DNA from 2 places in the Metabacillus schmidteae genome. Region 1 is predicted to be linked to the other one. Evidence: riboswitches for the same ligand, from Rfam matches in the RefSeq annotation. Region 1 holds a riboswitch; the other holds the start of a gene.
What was found. Region 1 has a riboswitch for cobalamin ahead of metE (5-methyltetrahydropteroyltriglutamate--homocysteine S-methyltransferase). Riboswitches for the same ligand answer to the same signal wherever they lie in the genome.
Positions count from the first base shown of each region.

Region 1 (7,968 bases):
ATTTGGGATCGAGTACTTGTAGGGCACGATCGATATTTCGTAATAATTCCTCAACTCTTGGTACTCGTGGACTATGGATATCATATACTCCTAGACCAATCCCTTTGTTATAAGTTGTTTCTTCAAATGCTTGAATCAATTCCCCATGACTTCTTGATGTTTCTATAGAAATAACATCTGCATCAAGTGCATCAATCGTATCAATAATATTTTTGAAATCTGAATAACACATATGTGTATGAATTTGTGTTTCATCTTGCACAGATGTTGTAGCAAGTTTGAATGCATAAACTGCGGCATTGAGATAATTCTCCCAGTTTTCACGCTTTAATGGAAGTCCTTCCCGAATCGCCGGTTCATCAACTTGAATCATTTGAATGCCATTTTTTTCAAGGCTATCAACTTCTTTCCGAAGCGCCAAAGCAATTTGATTAGCCACTTCATAACGAGGGATATCATCACGAACAAATGACCAATTTAGTATTGTAATTGGACCTGTTAACATTCCTTTTACAGGTTTTGATGTTAATGATTGAGCGTACACTGTTTCCTTTACTGTCATTAATTCCTTCAAGTCAACATCGCCATAGATAAGCGGTGGTTTCACACACCTTGACCCATATGATTGAACCCATCCGAACTTTGTGAATTGAAATCCTAGTAGTTTTTCTCCAAAATATTCAACCATATCTGTCCGCTCGAATTCCCCGTGGACAAAAACATCTAAACCGAGTTCTTCTTGAATATCGATCCATTTTTTAATCTCTGCTTTAATATAATCCTCATATTCCACATCGGTTAACTCGCCTTTACGCCATTTTAACCGCTTATTTCTAACTTCTTTTGTTTGTGGAAAGCTACCGATTGTAGTCGTAGGAAGCAAAGGTAAATCAAAAGCATTTGCCTGTAATTCCTGACGCACAGATAACTCTGCTCTCCGGTCTACATCATATAAATGAATGTTATTTACGGCATCCTGTACTTCTATATTGTTTCGGAATGATGATTTGTTTAAAGATTGGATGGCTGATGTACTCTCTGTAATTTGGTTTTGTACTGATTCAATGCCATTATTTAATGCTCTTGTTAATATGACAACTTCATTTATTTTTTCATCTGCAAAAGATAATGCATTTTTTATAACTTCATCAAGCGTTTCTTCACTTTTTACAGTTACTGGTACATGCAATAAACTTGATGATGGCTGAACGATTAAACGATCCCTTGAAACAAACGTTGATAGTTCAGTAATAGTTGCAAGCTTCTCATCTAGATTGCCACGCCAAATGTTACGTCCATTGATTACACCAGCAGCTAACACCTTATCCTGTGGAAAACCAAATTGATTTAAAGCAGCAAGGTGATGGCCGCCATCATGGACGAAATCGAGTCCTATCCCTTGGACTGGAAGAGAACAAACTTCTTTGAAATAATCAATACGATCAAAATAAGTTTGCAAAATCACCTTAACATTTGGTGCTGCTTCATGTAACTGATGGTAGACCTCCTGGAATAATTCAAGCTCATCAAGAGAAACATTTGTTGCTAAAATCGGTTCATCGATTTGAACCCACTGGACACCTTCTGTTTGTAATTGCTTAAGGATCTGAGCATACAGGGGTACAAATTTTTTGACTACGTTATTAAAATCAGACTTCTTGTATCCTTTTGAAAGCTTCACAAAGGTTATTGGTCCTAGAATGACTGGCTTTCCATCAATATTTAGCTTTTGTTTTGCTTCTTTGAAAAATTGAAGCGGGCGGTTCTCTACCAGTTTAGGCTCTACATGATGTAACTCCGGAACAATATAGTGATAGTTTGTGTTAAACCATTTTGTCATTTCACAGGCAACTGCACCTTTATTGCCTCTCGCCATATCAAAATATGTTTCTAATGAAACTGGTCCATTACTATTATTTTCAAAGCGCTCTGGTACAAGTCCAAACATGACAGCTGTATCAAGGACATGGTCATAAAAGCTGAAATCTCCGATAGGAATTATATCAATACCTTGCTCTTTTTGCTTTTTTAGGTGTTGAAGCCTAATCTCTTCCATTTGTTTTAAAAATGCATCCTTTTCAAGGTTCCCTGCCCAATAATGTTCAAGCACCTTTTTCCATTCTCGTTTTTCACCAATACGTGGATAGCCTAAATTCGAGCTTTTTATTTGATTCATACCTTCATACACTCCTCTAATTTTTTTGTCCCAAACTAAAAAATCTCTCTTTTCAAATTAGAAAAGAGAGATTCATACGCATGGCTAACTAGAATTGAGACATCTTGGCTTTCTCAACACGTATTCCTCACTCCTCCCTATCATCCGTAGGTACAAGCGCATATATCAGGCAGGTCTCCTGACTTAGGTTCATCGCTTCTTATCCCTTCCCATTTCATCAAGAAATAGTGGTGAATGATAAGTTGCTCCCCAATACAGTGGCGGGACCGTGCCGGATTCTCACCGGACTTCCCTTTTAAGCTATGATTAAATTTTCACAGCACCTGATACATTTGATATGTAATTTTCAGACGATTTCTTCCTCAATAAAACCTAAAGACCTCTCTATTAAGAATAGAGAGGTCTTCATTTTATTGAAATCCCCTCTTATTTTACAAAGACACATACTTTGTAGGAATTAGCACCTTTTCAACAACGATGGTTGAATGGTTGCCGGGCTTCATCGGGCCAGTCCCTCCGCCACTCTTAATAAGAGTTTTTTGATAATTAATGATATTTTGAATTTAATAGCATATTAGCATGAGAAAAGAAAACTGTCAAAGAGAATTTTCTTATTTTTCCATTATTAATTAAAAGGAAATTGTAGATAGAACTTATTTTTGGTAACCTTTTATTCTATTAAACCATTAGGATAAACGATCACTTTTAAACTTTCTTTTTTATTTAACCTAGCACGTTCCATCGCTTCTTTCGTTTCGTTAAGAGTATAACGGTCTGTAATTAAGCTATCTAAATTGTAATTTTGTGATGACAAAAACTCTATTCCTTGAGAATACGTATTTGCATATCTAAAGATTCCAAAAATGTCTAATTCATAATCTGCAATAAGTGGAACATTGAGAGCAATTTCATCTTGTGGCGGCAATCCAACAATGGCTAATTTTCCACCTCTTTTTAAAGATTTCAGGGCTGATTGAAGCGCTTTCGGATTACCTGCTGTTTCAAATGCAACGTCAACACCTTTTCCAGCGGTGATGCTTGCAATTTCTTCATTTGGATCTTGCTCTAAAACATTTATAACATGAGTTGCGCCAAGTTTTTTTGCAGCCTTCAAACGGTTTTCCTCTAGGTCAGTAACGATTATTTTTGAAGCCCCAAAGGCTTTAACTGCCGCAATAGCTGTAAGTCCAACAGGTCCCATACCCATGATAACCACTGTTGATCCCGGTTGTAGGTTTGACCTTTTAGCTGCATGAATTCCTACAGAAAAAGGCTCAACAAGTGATGCTTCTTCAAACGATAGATCATCTGGAATAGGAAATAAAAAATCTTCCCGGTGTTTTATATATTGAACAAAAGCACCATCTACTGGCGGAGTTGCTAAAAATTGAACTTCTGGACAAAGATTATATCTTCCTTCCTTACAATATTCGCATTGTCCACAAGTAATGCCAGGTTCGATTGCCACACGATCTCCAATTTTCAACCTGGAGACTTGTTCGCCAACACTTACAACAATACCTGCGCATTCATGACCTAAAATAATGGGCTTTTCAACAACATATCTTCCAATTTTTCCATGTTCATAATAATGGATGTCAGATCCGCATATCCCAACAGCCATTACCTTGACTAATACCTCATTACCTTTAACTTTTGGAACAGCAACTTCCTGAAGTTCAATTTCGTAAGGCTTCGTCATTACTGCAGCTTTCATAATAGTTGGAATTTCTAATTTTTCAACATTCTTGACAATAGATTGATTCGTCATCTTTTTTTTATCCCCTTTCTTACCCTAAAACGAAACCGCTTTCTAAATTACTTATTTAGAACAGTTCATGTGTTGATTGTCTGATAATTGATTCTGGAATGTTATACTAATCTCTTTTAGGATACCATCATTTTTATATTCTAAAAAGATAAAAAAACAGGATTTTCAATTTGTTTTATTAATTTTGTAATAGATTTCTGAAAAATTTTTCAATTAATCAATGAATCTTTTTTAAAAAATGATCATTCAGATGAAACAATTGTTAAGTCTCTCTCGTTTCATATACGAAAAACAAACAAAGGGAGATGTTTCATTTGAATAAATTAAAAAAGTTATCAGCAACTGTATTAACTGCTTCTGTATTATTATTAGGAGTACCTGCAGGAGGAGTAAGTGCCCAAGAAAGTATCAATTATTCTATCTTTGACTTACAAGGTATGTTGAAACAAGGATCTAAAGGAGAAAACGTTAAAATCATGCAGCGCGCATTGAACGAAGTAATGGGTGCTGAATTATCTGAGGATGGGATATTTGGTCCTAATACCAAAACAGCTGTTATGGCGTTTCAGAAATCTAAGAAAACACTAAAGGTTGATGGCATCTACGGACCAAATACACATGCAGAGCTATCTAAAGAAATTAACTCTTTCGGCTTTGAGAACACTGTTTTAAAAGTAGGCAGCCGAGGTGAAGCTGTAAAAACACTACAAAAAGCATTAAATGATATGAGCTACAATGTGACAGTAGATGGAATATATGGACCACAAACAAAAGGTGCTGTTATTAAATTTCAAGAACGCTTCCCAGAACTAAAAAATGATGGAATTTTTGGACCAAAAACTAAAGCAGTTATGGATAAAGTTTTAAATGACTAGTGAGAAAGGCGATCATTTTTATGATCGCCTCAGACTGTTGACAAACGCTCGCTTTCTTCGTTACTCACCTTGCTGCGGTGCTCATTACCAACCCCGGTAACTCCGCTCCTCACAATGCTTCGTGCCTCGAAAGCAAGCGTTAGCAATCAGTCTGAAGGGCTAGCGATTTTTACTTTGTCTACAAACTGAGGCGATCATTTTTATGATCGCCTTTACTACTTTTATATTTTATTAAACACTTTGTCAAACCCAGCTTTAGAGCGTCGTATTAATTCATCACTTGATTCTTTTGGTTGTGAAGGAGTTAATACTTCTTGTGATATTGGACCGCTATACCCGGTTTCCTTTATGCTTCTTAAGAATAATGGTAAATTAATGATCCCCTCTCCAGTGTAAAGCCGATCATTATCTTTCAGATCTTCCACCGGCAAATCAGCGGCATCATTAATATGAACATGAACAATTTGCTGCTCATTTAAATTCGTCAGATCCTCACTTGAAAGCCCTGTTGTGTACCAATGATATGAATCTAACAACAATCCCACATTTGGTAATCCTATTGCATCAATTAATTGCAGAGTTTCCTTCTGCGTCCAAATAAATGGATTTTTCCACGTATCTCTTAAATGGTGGGGACCAACATATTCTAAACCAAGTCTTATATCATAAGAACCTAGAACTTCTGCACAAATTCTCAGACGTTTTATTGCTAAGCTCATGAATTGTGCAGAATTGAAATCTGTTGATGGTAATATATAAGTGCAACATCGTGTACATCCTAAATCTTTAGCAGCCTTAGCAGATGCAGCAAGTTTAACCAAATCGTTTGAAAACACTTCGTCGGAACTTCTCCATTCAACTGGTAATCCTATTGCCCCTATTCGTATGTTATTAGTTTGTAATATCTCTATTGCCCCTTCTTTACCATAGGCTTCAATAAAATCCTTTGCATCCAGATCAACTGTTTGAAAAGAGTATTCTGCTGCTAACTCAACAAATTGTTTATCATCTTCGAGAGTTCCTAACCCGGCTTTGGTTAATCCTCTTAACATCAAAAAATCACCTCTTTAGGATAATCTATTTGATAACGTCACTCGGTCACAAGTCCAATTATTATTATCTTATTAAATTTCCCAATCTAAAATGACTTCACGTCCTGTTTTAGATGATTTATAAATCGCATCTAAAATGAGATTATTTGTTAACCCTGACATTGCAGAGGTAATCGGTTGTTTTTCTTCTTGAATACACTCAATAAAATGTTTACTTAATAATACTCTATCATCTTCTTCACGGTCCTTCTCGGTAAGTTCTAGATCTATTGCTTGATCAAATTGCTCTGTTAATATCTTTACAGAATTTCCGTTTATAGAAGCACCACCTTCAGACCCCATTATGTGAATAAAAGGATTATTGCTTGTATCCATATTAACAGCCCAGCTAACTTCAAGAGAGAGCGTAGATCCGTCCTCCATTTTAATTAAAGCAGTTGCTAAATCTTCAACATCATATTGCCCATTCCAATTCGGAGTTCCCCAGTTTCCTATTCCTTTCTTTTTTGGTCCGAATTCGGCATAAGTTGATCCGTATACAGAAACCGGTTTCGGATTTCCCATTAAATAAAGTCCTAAATCTAACATATGAACACCTATGTCAATTAATGGTCCACCGCCAGCTTCTGACTTTGTCGTAAACCAGCTTCCCCAACCTGGAATCCCCTTTCTACGGAACCAGCCTGTTTTGGCATGATAAATCTTTCCAAATGAGCCCTTTCCTACTTGTTCTTTTATTTGCTGAATTTGCCATTGCCATCTCATTTGATGTCCAACCATTACGACCTTGCCTGAATCCCGTTGTGCTCTGACAATTTCTTTTGCAGCTTCACTGTTAATCCCCATAGGTTTTTCGACTAACACATGCTTTCCTGCCTTTAATGCTTGGATTGCTAGTGGTGCATGCCATTTATTAGGAACACCAATAATAACTGCATCTATATTGCTATCTTGAATCAATTCCTCAGCACTATTAAACACTTTGTTCACTTTATATTCATCTGCTCTTTGTTCAGCTAGCGGAAGATACACGTCTGTAATCCCTTGCAGAACAATTAAGTTTGTTAATTTTGAAAATGTACTTAGGTGGACATTTCCAATTGCTCCTGCTCCAATGATCCCAATTCTAATCTTTTGATTACCCATTTGTCTAACCTCCATCACTCAATATTTCCTTTTAGCAAAGCATAAAAAACGCTTACAACTATGATAAAATAAAATTGATAGAATAGCAGATCAATTTTTCATCTAAATATCTCATTTTTTCTGATAGGAGGAAACGGTTTTTATGACCACTTTTCCGATGTATTTATCTGAATATCCAAATATGAATACAACTTTCCCGTTTCATCTATCAATACATAGAATCCAAGAACACTTTCCTTCACATCGACATGATTATCTTGAATTTTCTCTAGTCATTGAAGGCTATGGAAGTGAGTTAATCAACGGCAAAGAACATAAAATGGAGCCAGGTACCTTTACGTTTATTCTTCCTTATCAAATTCATGAAATCTCAGCCGCAAAGGAATCTACTTTGGTTTTATTCAATTGCATCTTCGATCTAGGTTTACTTCACAATTTGGGGTTATTAAACTCTTTAGTTAAAACAGAGGAAATCTTATTAGATCCTTATATTAAAATTGATGCTCATCATTTCTCGAGAATGAGAAGCATATTGGAAGAAATGCTTGAAGAATATAAAGAAAATTATCATCATCGAGACATTTTAATAAAAGCCAAGCTTGCAGAAATATTGGTGTTATTTGAACGGTTGAGACGTAGGAATAATTCGACTCACGTTTCTAGTGGAAAGACAACAAAAAAAGGGATCATTTGGGAAGTCATTCAATACATTCATATTCATTATCACGATGACATTTCTTTATCCCATTTAGCAAATAAATTTCATGTAAGTGTTCCATATTTAAGTGAACTTTTTAAAGAACATGTGGGACAAAACTTTGTACATTTCTTACATGAAGTCAGAATTCGGCATGCATGCAGCTTATTAACTTCAACAACCATTCCTGTTACAGATATCGCTCTAGAAGTTGGTTATCGTTCATTCCAGACGTTTTCACGCGTTTTCCG
Region 1 covers NZ_CAESCH010000001.1:2,530,579-2,538,546, reverse strand. Annotated here, with positions in the region: gene metE (5-methyltetrahydropteroyltriglutamate--homocysteine S-methyltransferase) at 1-2,176, opposite strand, end outside; cobalamin riboswitch at 2,328-2,518, opposite strand; SAM riboswitch class I at 2,600-2,711, opposite strand; gene HWV59_RS12170 (NAD(P)-dependent alcohol dehydrogenase) at 2,847-3,947, opposite strand; gene HWV59_RS12165 (peptidoglycan-binding domain-containing protein) at 4,262-4,822, shown strand; gene HWV59_RS12160 (sugar phosphate isomerase/epimerase family protein) at 5,044-5,874, opposite strand; gene HWV59_RS12155 (Gfo/Idh/MocA family protein) at 5,947-7,020, opposite strand; gene HWV59_RS12150 (AraC family transcriptional regulator) at 7,163-7,968, shown strand, end outside.

Region 2 (7,968 bases), on a different contig from region 1:
ACGCACACATTATTATAATGGAACCAACAGTAATTGAAGAAAAGTTACAGGCTCCTGGAAATCAACTGCTAAAAGAATATGTTAAAGTTGTTAATGATATGTCAAAACAATTCGAAGCAACACTCGTCCCAACTCATCAAGCCTTTGTAAAGTATTTAGAAGGAAATAAAGGCTACAACTTAACAACAGACGGAGTACATATGAACTCTGCAGGTAACATGCTGATGGCCACAACATGGTTAAAAGCAGTCGAAGAGCAGTTGAAGTAATTGAATAGTATAGGTAAGAGACCTTCCATTTTGTTTAGGAGGTTTTTTTGAGGGGAAGGAGGATGAATAACGATGGGAAGTTGGTGAAAGAACGGGCACTTACAAATTAAAGGATTCTTTTTTGAGGTGCTTTTCTTAAAATACGGGCCGCTATGACAGTGGAATTGCCATCGTTATTATTCTTTATTAGGAGTATAAAATCCTTATTTATATAAAGACTCACTTACTTTTAATAGGATGTCTTGTCCTGAACCGAGTAACCAGCAAAAGGAAAATAAGCGGAGATTTTCCGGTTAGATGAAGAATGGAGCTCGTTTCGTGATAAATAAGGGGAGGTTTTCCGATTATGCAATACAAAAATCTCCTTTTTCGCCTTTTTCGAGTCAATAGGCGGAATCTCTCCGTCTATTTATGCTTTTTTAAATAATTATTATTAAATAAGCGAAATTACTCCGTCTATTTATTCAAATCAGGTGCTTCACCTTATCCCCGAACCGATAATGCGGACCTTCTCCCCCTCATTAAAATTGATACTCAAAACGGCACTGCAATGACAGGAGAATTGACCATCTTTTTTTATTGTACAATACTCATTGTCTATCATAATAAAAATGATGCACCCGAAAACGGAACCCTTTACTGACTGGTTATAAGTTCCTCATCTCAGATAATATAAGCAATCAGGAATTCTACTTATAAAATCCCCTTCAAGTGCCAAAAGGATCCTACAGAAACTACAATATCTATTTACAGGGAATACAAGAAATCGAAACTACCTCATCCAAGACAATCAATCTAATAAATAGTAACAAAGAAACCGAAACGATTCCATTTATAGATTGATGGTGGAATTGAAATGGTATCTATGTTACAGTGTAACATGTGCCAATTTTAGTAGAATAAAAAGGGCTTTTGTTATATTTGAAATATAATTGTAATATTATAAACATTGTTTTGTCATTTTTTGATGATATACTACTAATTGTGGCAAATATGAGTATAAAGTAATGAATTATAATAGATACATAGGAAAAAATACTGATTGTACGAGAGAAACGAAAGTAGGGAAGAGAATGTCGAAAAAGAAACTAGTTATCATGAATTTAGTAGTCATGATCGGATTAGGAAGTTCATTTGCTATTCCTTCGGCTAACGCTGAAACGGAAGAACGTACAGAAATTCAGGAAAATATAAAAAGTACTACTCAGGGAGTAGAGCAAATCCAACAAGAGTTAGCAGAGCTGAAAAAGAAAAGTGAACGTGTTGATGCGGCAATAAATGATAACTCAAATAAAATAAAAGAAACTGAATCAAAAATAAAAACAACTCAAGATGAAGTTTCAGCAATGGAAGATGAAATAGCAGAACTAGAAGAATCTATTAAAGAGAGAACAGAAGTTTTAAAACAACGCGCAATTTCTTACCAACACAGTGGTGGTAATGTAGAATATATTGATGTATTACTAGGTTCTTCTAGTTTTAGTGATTTTGTTAATCGCGCAATGGCAGTTGGAAAGATTGTGGAAGCTGACCGTGCAATGATTCAACAACAAGAAGCTGACGAACAGGAATTAAATGAAAAGAAGGTTTCAAAAGTTGAAGCGCTTTCTGATTTAGAAGCGATGAAATCAGAATTACACGGTATGCAGGAACACATTCTTTCTCAAAAACAGGAAAATGATACATTAAGAGAGCAGCTGAAGAATGAAGAATCAGCCAAGCTTGCTGCACTCAATAGCCTTAAGCAAAAAGAAGCTAACATAGCTGCTCAAGAGGCTGCATCTGCAGCAATCGCCCAAGGATCTTCAAATGATGATTCCTCTTCAGAATCTGTTCAATTAGCAAAAGGAAGTTCTTCAAAAACTGTTGATACTTCTAAAACTGCCGATTCTTCAAAAACTGTTGAATCAACTCCTGTAAATCCGAATGGAACAGTGAATGATTTAATTCGTGCCGGCTATAAGTATATTGGTAACTCAGTATATGTATTTGGTGGCGGAAGAAATTCTTATGATGTAGCAAACGGCCGTTTCGATTGCTCCGGGTTTGTACATTGGGCATTCTCTACTATCGGTGTAAGCGTAGGTGCAAGCACTGACTCACTTAAATATGCAGGTAAACAGGTTTCAACGAGTAATATGCAACCTGGTGACTTAGTATTCTTTAACACTTACAAAACAGATGGACATGTCGGCATCTATGTAGGTGGAGGCAAATTTATCGGATCCCAAAGCTCAACTGGTGTTGCAATTGCAAATATGTCTAGCGGTTATTGGGCAGAAAAATTTAACGGACGTGTAGTACGCGTAAGCATGTAATATTCTTAAAGAGCTGGCACAAAGTTGTCAGCTTTTTTGTGCGTTAAAATGTTTAAATTAGAAGCAAGGAAGATTATTCCATGTAGAGTCTGCTTTTAAGTATAGAATTTAGCACAACTACACACATGTTTCATCTTTTTTGCTCGCTAGTATGCGAGTAGCTTCAGTTGCGAAAAATAATCTTTAGTTCATAAATTCCCGATTAAACGAATTCTAAACATATATGCAATAAAAAATGTAAAAAAACTTGCGTTTTAAAGGGATATATAATACTATTTAAAACGTAAACATTACGTTTTATGTTCGTAGGTAGGGATTGTTGATATATAGATCTAAAATTTAAATCGTAATAATAACGGTTTGTATAAGGAGAATTTTAAATGATTAAAAGAAAAGTTCCTGTAACTGTGTTAAGCGGATATTTAGGTGCAGGGAAAACAACATTATTAAATCATATTTTAATGAACAGGGAAAATAGGCGAATCGCTGTTATTGTTAATGATATGAGTGAAGTTAATATTGATGCCTCACTTATTAAACAAGGTGGTTTTACGAGGGCGGAAGAAAAGCTTGTAGAACTTCAAAATGGATGTATATGTTGCACACTTCGAGAAGATCTCATTGTTGAAGTGAAAAAGCTTGTAAACCAAGGTGATATTGATTATTTAGTTATAGAATCTACTGGTATATCAGAACCAATACCAGTGGCACAAACTTTTTCTTATATTGATGAGGGGCTTGGTATTAATTTAACTGATATTTGTATACTTGATGCAATGATTACGGTTGTAGATGCAAACAGGTTTTGGCATGATTTTGCTTCAGGTGAGACATTGCTGGATCGCAAAGAAGCGACAGATGAATCTGATACGAGAGAAGTTGTTGATTTGCTCATTGACCAAGTGGAATTTGCTAACATTTTACTATTAAATAAAACCGATTTGGTAAATAAAGAAGATGTTGAAGAATTACGTGCAGTAATCCATAAATTGAACCCAACAGCAAAAATAATTGAAACTAGTTTTTCGAAGGTAGCTATGTCTGAAATTTTAGAAACAAATCTCTTTGATTTTGAAGAAGCAAGTCAAGCTGCTGGATGGATCCAAGAGCTTGTAAATGAACATATACCTGAAACAGAGGAGTATGGGATTTCTTCATTTGTATATAAGAAGAAGCGTCCATTTCATCCAGTAAGATTGATGACATGGCTGGAAAACTGGCCAGTAGATGTTGTTCGGGCAAAAGGATTTTTTTGGCTCGCATCTAGAAACGATGTGACAGGTCTTCTTTCACAGGCTGGACCTTCCATTACAATTCAAGGTGCAGGTGAATGGATTGCGTCTTATCCAAAGGATGAACAAGAGGAAATGTTGAAAGAGGAACCAGAATTACATGAAAAATGGGACAATCAATACGGTGATCGCATGACGGAATTAGTGATGATTGGGATTGATATGAACCATGATGAAATTGTAGCATCTCTTAATCAATGCATATTAACAGATGAAGAAATGCAACAAGACTGGTCTCAGTTTACTGACCCTCTACCAGCCTTTACAGAGGTAAATTAAATCTTAGGAGGAAAAAAATAATGAGAGTAAAAATTACATTGGCATGCACAGAAACAGGAGATCGTAATTACATCACAACAAAAAATAAGCGGAACAATCCTGATCGAATTGAATTGAAAAAATATTCTCCGAGGTTAAAAAGATATACATTACATCGTGAAACAAAATAGAGATGTGCCATGACTAACTCTTTAGTCATGGTTTTTTGTATTACCAAATAGCATAAGGTTTTGTAGAGTGTAGGTGTCTAGCTCCGAAGCACATGAAGTCAAGTGCAGTCGTGGAGATTGACGTCGCGTTTTTAGACTGCCAGCGCCTAGTCCCGAAGCACAGAATGTGTAAGTGCAGTTAGTGCGACAGGACGTCCCGTTATTGACTACCTCGGGGTCATAAGCCACTCAGGAATTGAAGACAAAGAACGTCTTCTATTCCTGAGCGTCTTATGCCTGTCGGGGCTCACCAAGGCGTTTGCGTTTTTCTAATATTAAGCGATTCTGTCATACATATATTGACACTCTTTTCATACTAGACTATGATTAAAAAAGCAAAAATGAATAGGATACAAAAATAGGTTGATAGATTCATAGAATCTATCATGAAAAGGGAAGTCGGTGCAAATCCGGCGCGGTCCCGCCACTGTAAATGGGAGCTTTTTACTATATGCCACTGTCATTGATGGGAAGGCGGTTTAAAGTGTTGATCATGAGCCAGGAGACCTGCCTATTTTTTACCTGCCTACGCGGATAGGAGAAGGTTAAGATAGGGAAAGGTTTAATGCACACTTTGTCTAAATATCTTAACGTTTCTTATCCTCCTTTGTAGAGGATTTTTTTAATGCTTAAAATTTTGATATTTAGATTGGAGAGAGTCTATATGGTACTAAATAAGGCTAGAAATCTATTTCTATCTTTATTACTTGTGTTTACGTATGTTGTAAGTGTGTCCCCTACTAATGCTTTTGCTGAAGAATTAGTAGAACAAAATGAAATCATTTCGGTTATTGGTAAGGACAATGAAGTCTTGCTTGATGACACAAACTATACATATTCTGAGAATACTACTGCTTTTGACGTACTATTGCAAACGGTAGGAGAAGAAAATGTAGAATATAGTGAATCTCAATATGGAGTATATATTGAGGGGATAAACGGTGTAAAACCCGGCGAAAAAGAACCATATTATTGGGCATTTTATATAAACGGCGTCTCATCACAAGTAGGTGCAGGGAGTTATGTTGTTCAAGAAGGAGATCGTCTAAGTTTTGTTTACACAAACTGGGAAGAGACTCCGGAAAATAGTGCATCTATAAGTATTATTGGAGAACAAGAAAGTGAAATATTGCTAGAGCCAATGAGTGTTTCTTTTATTCACGAACCAACAGCCTTTGACCTATTAAAGACAGCTTATGGTGTAGAGAATATCGAATATACCACCTCTGAATATGGTGTAATGGTTACTGGTCTTGGAGGAGTTCCTCAAGAAGATCCTTATTACTGGATGTTGTATGTAAATGACGAGTTAGCTTCAGTAGGAATTGACAGCTACAAGCTTCAAAATGGTGATCAAATTTCATTAAGATACGAATCATGGGAAACTCCATCTGAGGATCCAGTAGAGGAAGAACATGAACAAAGTGAACAGAATGAAGAAACAGAAAAACCGGTTGAAGAAGAAAACAAGCTTGAACCATTTAATAAAGAAGTATTTAATAACAGTGTTAATTTAGCAAGTGAGTATGTATTAGAAAATGAAATTGGTGACTGGCAAGCAATTGCTCTTAAGAAAGCAGGTAAAACGATACCAAACACGTATCTTACCAATCTAAAAAAACAGGTTAATGATAGCCAAGGTAGTTTTGCCAGAATAACAGATTATGAAAGATTGACATTAGGTATTTTAGCTGCCGGTGAAGATCCAACAAATTTCGAAGGCTATAATCTAGTAGAGTCCATTTATAATGGAAATGTTACAAAGCAGGGACTAAATGGTGTAGCATATGCCCTTATCGCTCTGGATAGTGCTGATTTTTCAATTCCATCTTCAGCAAAGTGGAATCAAGAAAAACTGGTAAATGAATTAATAAAAAATCAAAATAGTGATGGAGGCTGGTCTTGGAGCGGAGATGCAGCAAGTGATGTTGATACAACTGCAATGGTTTTAACTGCTCTAGCACCTTATCAAACCAAAGTTAAAGAATCTATAGATAAAGCGGTATTATACTTGTCAAATCAGTATCAGTCATCAAAAATCGATAATAGTTCAACCGCAGCTCAAGTGGTGATTGCCTTATCAGCACTCTCAATTGATGCTCATAGTGATGATTTTACAAATGAAGGTATCAGTTTAATTAATTATCTCTTATCATTCCAAAACAAAGATGGCGGATTTGATTGGCAAGGTGGGGATGAGAGTGATTCATTCTCAACAGATCAAGCATATAGAGGTTTAGTAGCTTATCAGTTATTAGGTGATAGTTCTCTATATCATTTCTCACTTAATAAGGGAAATTCACCTGAACCAATAGATGAAAACGAAGAGACTCCTCAAAGTAGTGAACAGCCAGATAGTAAAGAAGAGGCACCTAAAAGTGCGGATGATGAAGAGTCAATTGAGACAATAAATCAGCCAAACCCAGTGGAAAAAGTAGATTCACCAAGTAAAGGTAATCCTCTTCCTAATACAGCGACATCAAACTATAATCTGATAATTGTAGGTATGATTCTCGTTGCAATTGGAGCTATTGTGCTTGTTTATCGTAAGCAGCAAATGAATAAAGGATAGTGTAAATGCCCTCTATATTTGAGGGCGTTTGCTCTTTCTAGTAAAATAATATGAAAAATAGGAGGACTATTAATTGAAACAATATAAAACACTCCTTATGATCCTATTTACTACTATTCTCTTATTTCTATCAGGATGTGCGAAAGATGAGGTGACTCCGGCACTTGAGCAAAAACCTGCTGAAGAGATAGCAAATGGGGAAAATGCAGTTAAGCAAACGTTAGATACAGAATCGAAATCAACAGAATCTGAAAAAACTGAGGTAACGAATGAAGACACAGAAAAAAATGATGAAACAACAGAAAAAGTAAAACCGATTGAACAAGATGCTGGGCATGCGGAAGACTTAAATTCCCAAAGTACAGAGGAAAAGCAAACTGCAACTACATCAAAAAGTTCACAAGCTAAGGAATCCGAGCGTACAACAACAACTACTAGTAAAACAGAGTCAACAGAAAAAAAACAAGTAGAGGCTGCGACAAAACCTGAACAAAATACAGAGAAAACTACGATACAGAATACTGAAAACAAAAATAAGAATCAATCTGAACCAGTAAAAGATAAAACAACCACTACACCCCCTGTTAAGGTAGAACAAAAAAAGGAAGAACCCAAAAAACAAGAACCAAAACCAACTGTAACCATCTCAGTAGTCGGCGATAGCGAAAAAGGTACGATTCTTTCTGCTACTAAGGTAGAAATGAGTGAAGGAAACACAGTATTAGATGTAACATTAAAAATACTTAAGTCAAAGGGCATTCCAATTAGTATGACAGGTGGCGGTTCTACAGCGTATGTGCAGGGAATTGGTAACTTGTTTGAATTTGATCGAGGACCACTTAGTGGATGGACAGTGAAGCAAAATGGATCAACTTTATCAAGAAGTGCAGGTGTGACGAAGGTTTCGAATGGTGACAAGATTCAATGGATTTACACAACAAATTATAAAGAGGATTGATTACTATGAAAAGAGGTGTTCATTCTTTTCACCCCTTCGTGAGTTTTACTTATTATATTGGCGCAACAGCA
Region 2 covers NZ_CAESCH010000002.1:598,212-606,179, forward strand. Annotated here, with positions in the region: gene HWV59_RS23700 (SGNH/GDSL hydrolase family protein) at 1-269, shown strand, start outside; gene HWV59_RS23705 (coiled-coil domain-containing protein) at 1,277-2,587, shown strand; gene HWV59_RS23710 (GTP-binding protein) at 2,968-4,158, shown strand; gene rpmG (50S ribosomal protein L33) at 4,179-4,328, shown strand; cobalamin riboswitch at 4,711-4,896, shown strand; gene HWV59_RS23720 (DUF4430 domain-containing protein) at 5,032-6,939, shown strand; gene HWV59_RS23725 (DUF4430 domain-containing protein) at 7,013-7,897, shown strand; gene HWV59_RS23730 (energy-coupling factor transporter transmembrane component T) at 7,903-7,968, shown strand, end outside.
Region 2: another riboswitch for cobalamin. It lies ahead of HWV59_RS23720 (DUF4430 domain-containing protein); the one in region 1 lies ahead of metE (5-methyltetrahydropteroyltriglutamate--homocysteine S-methyltransferase).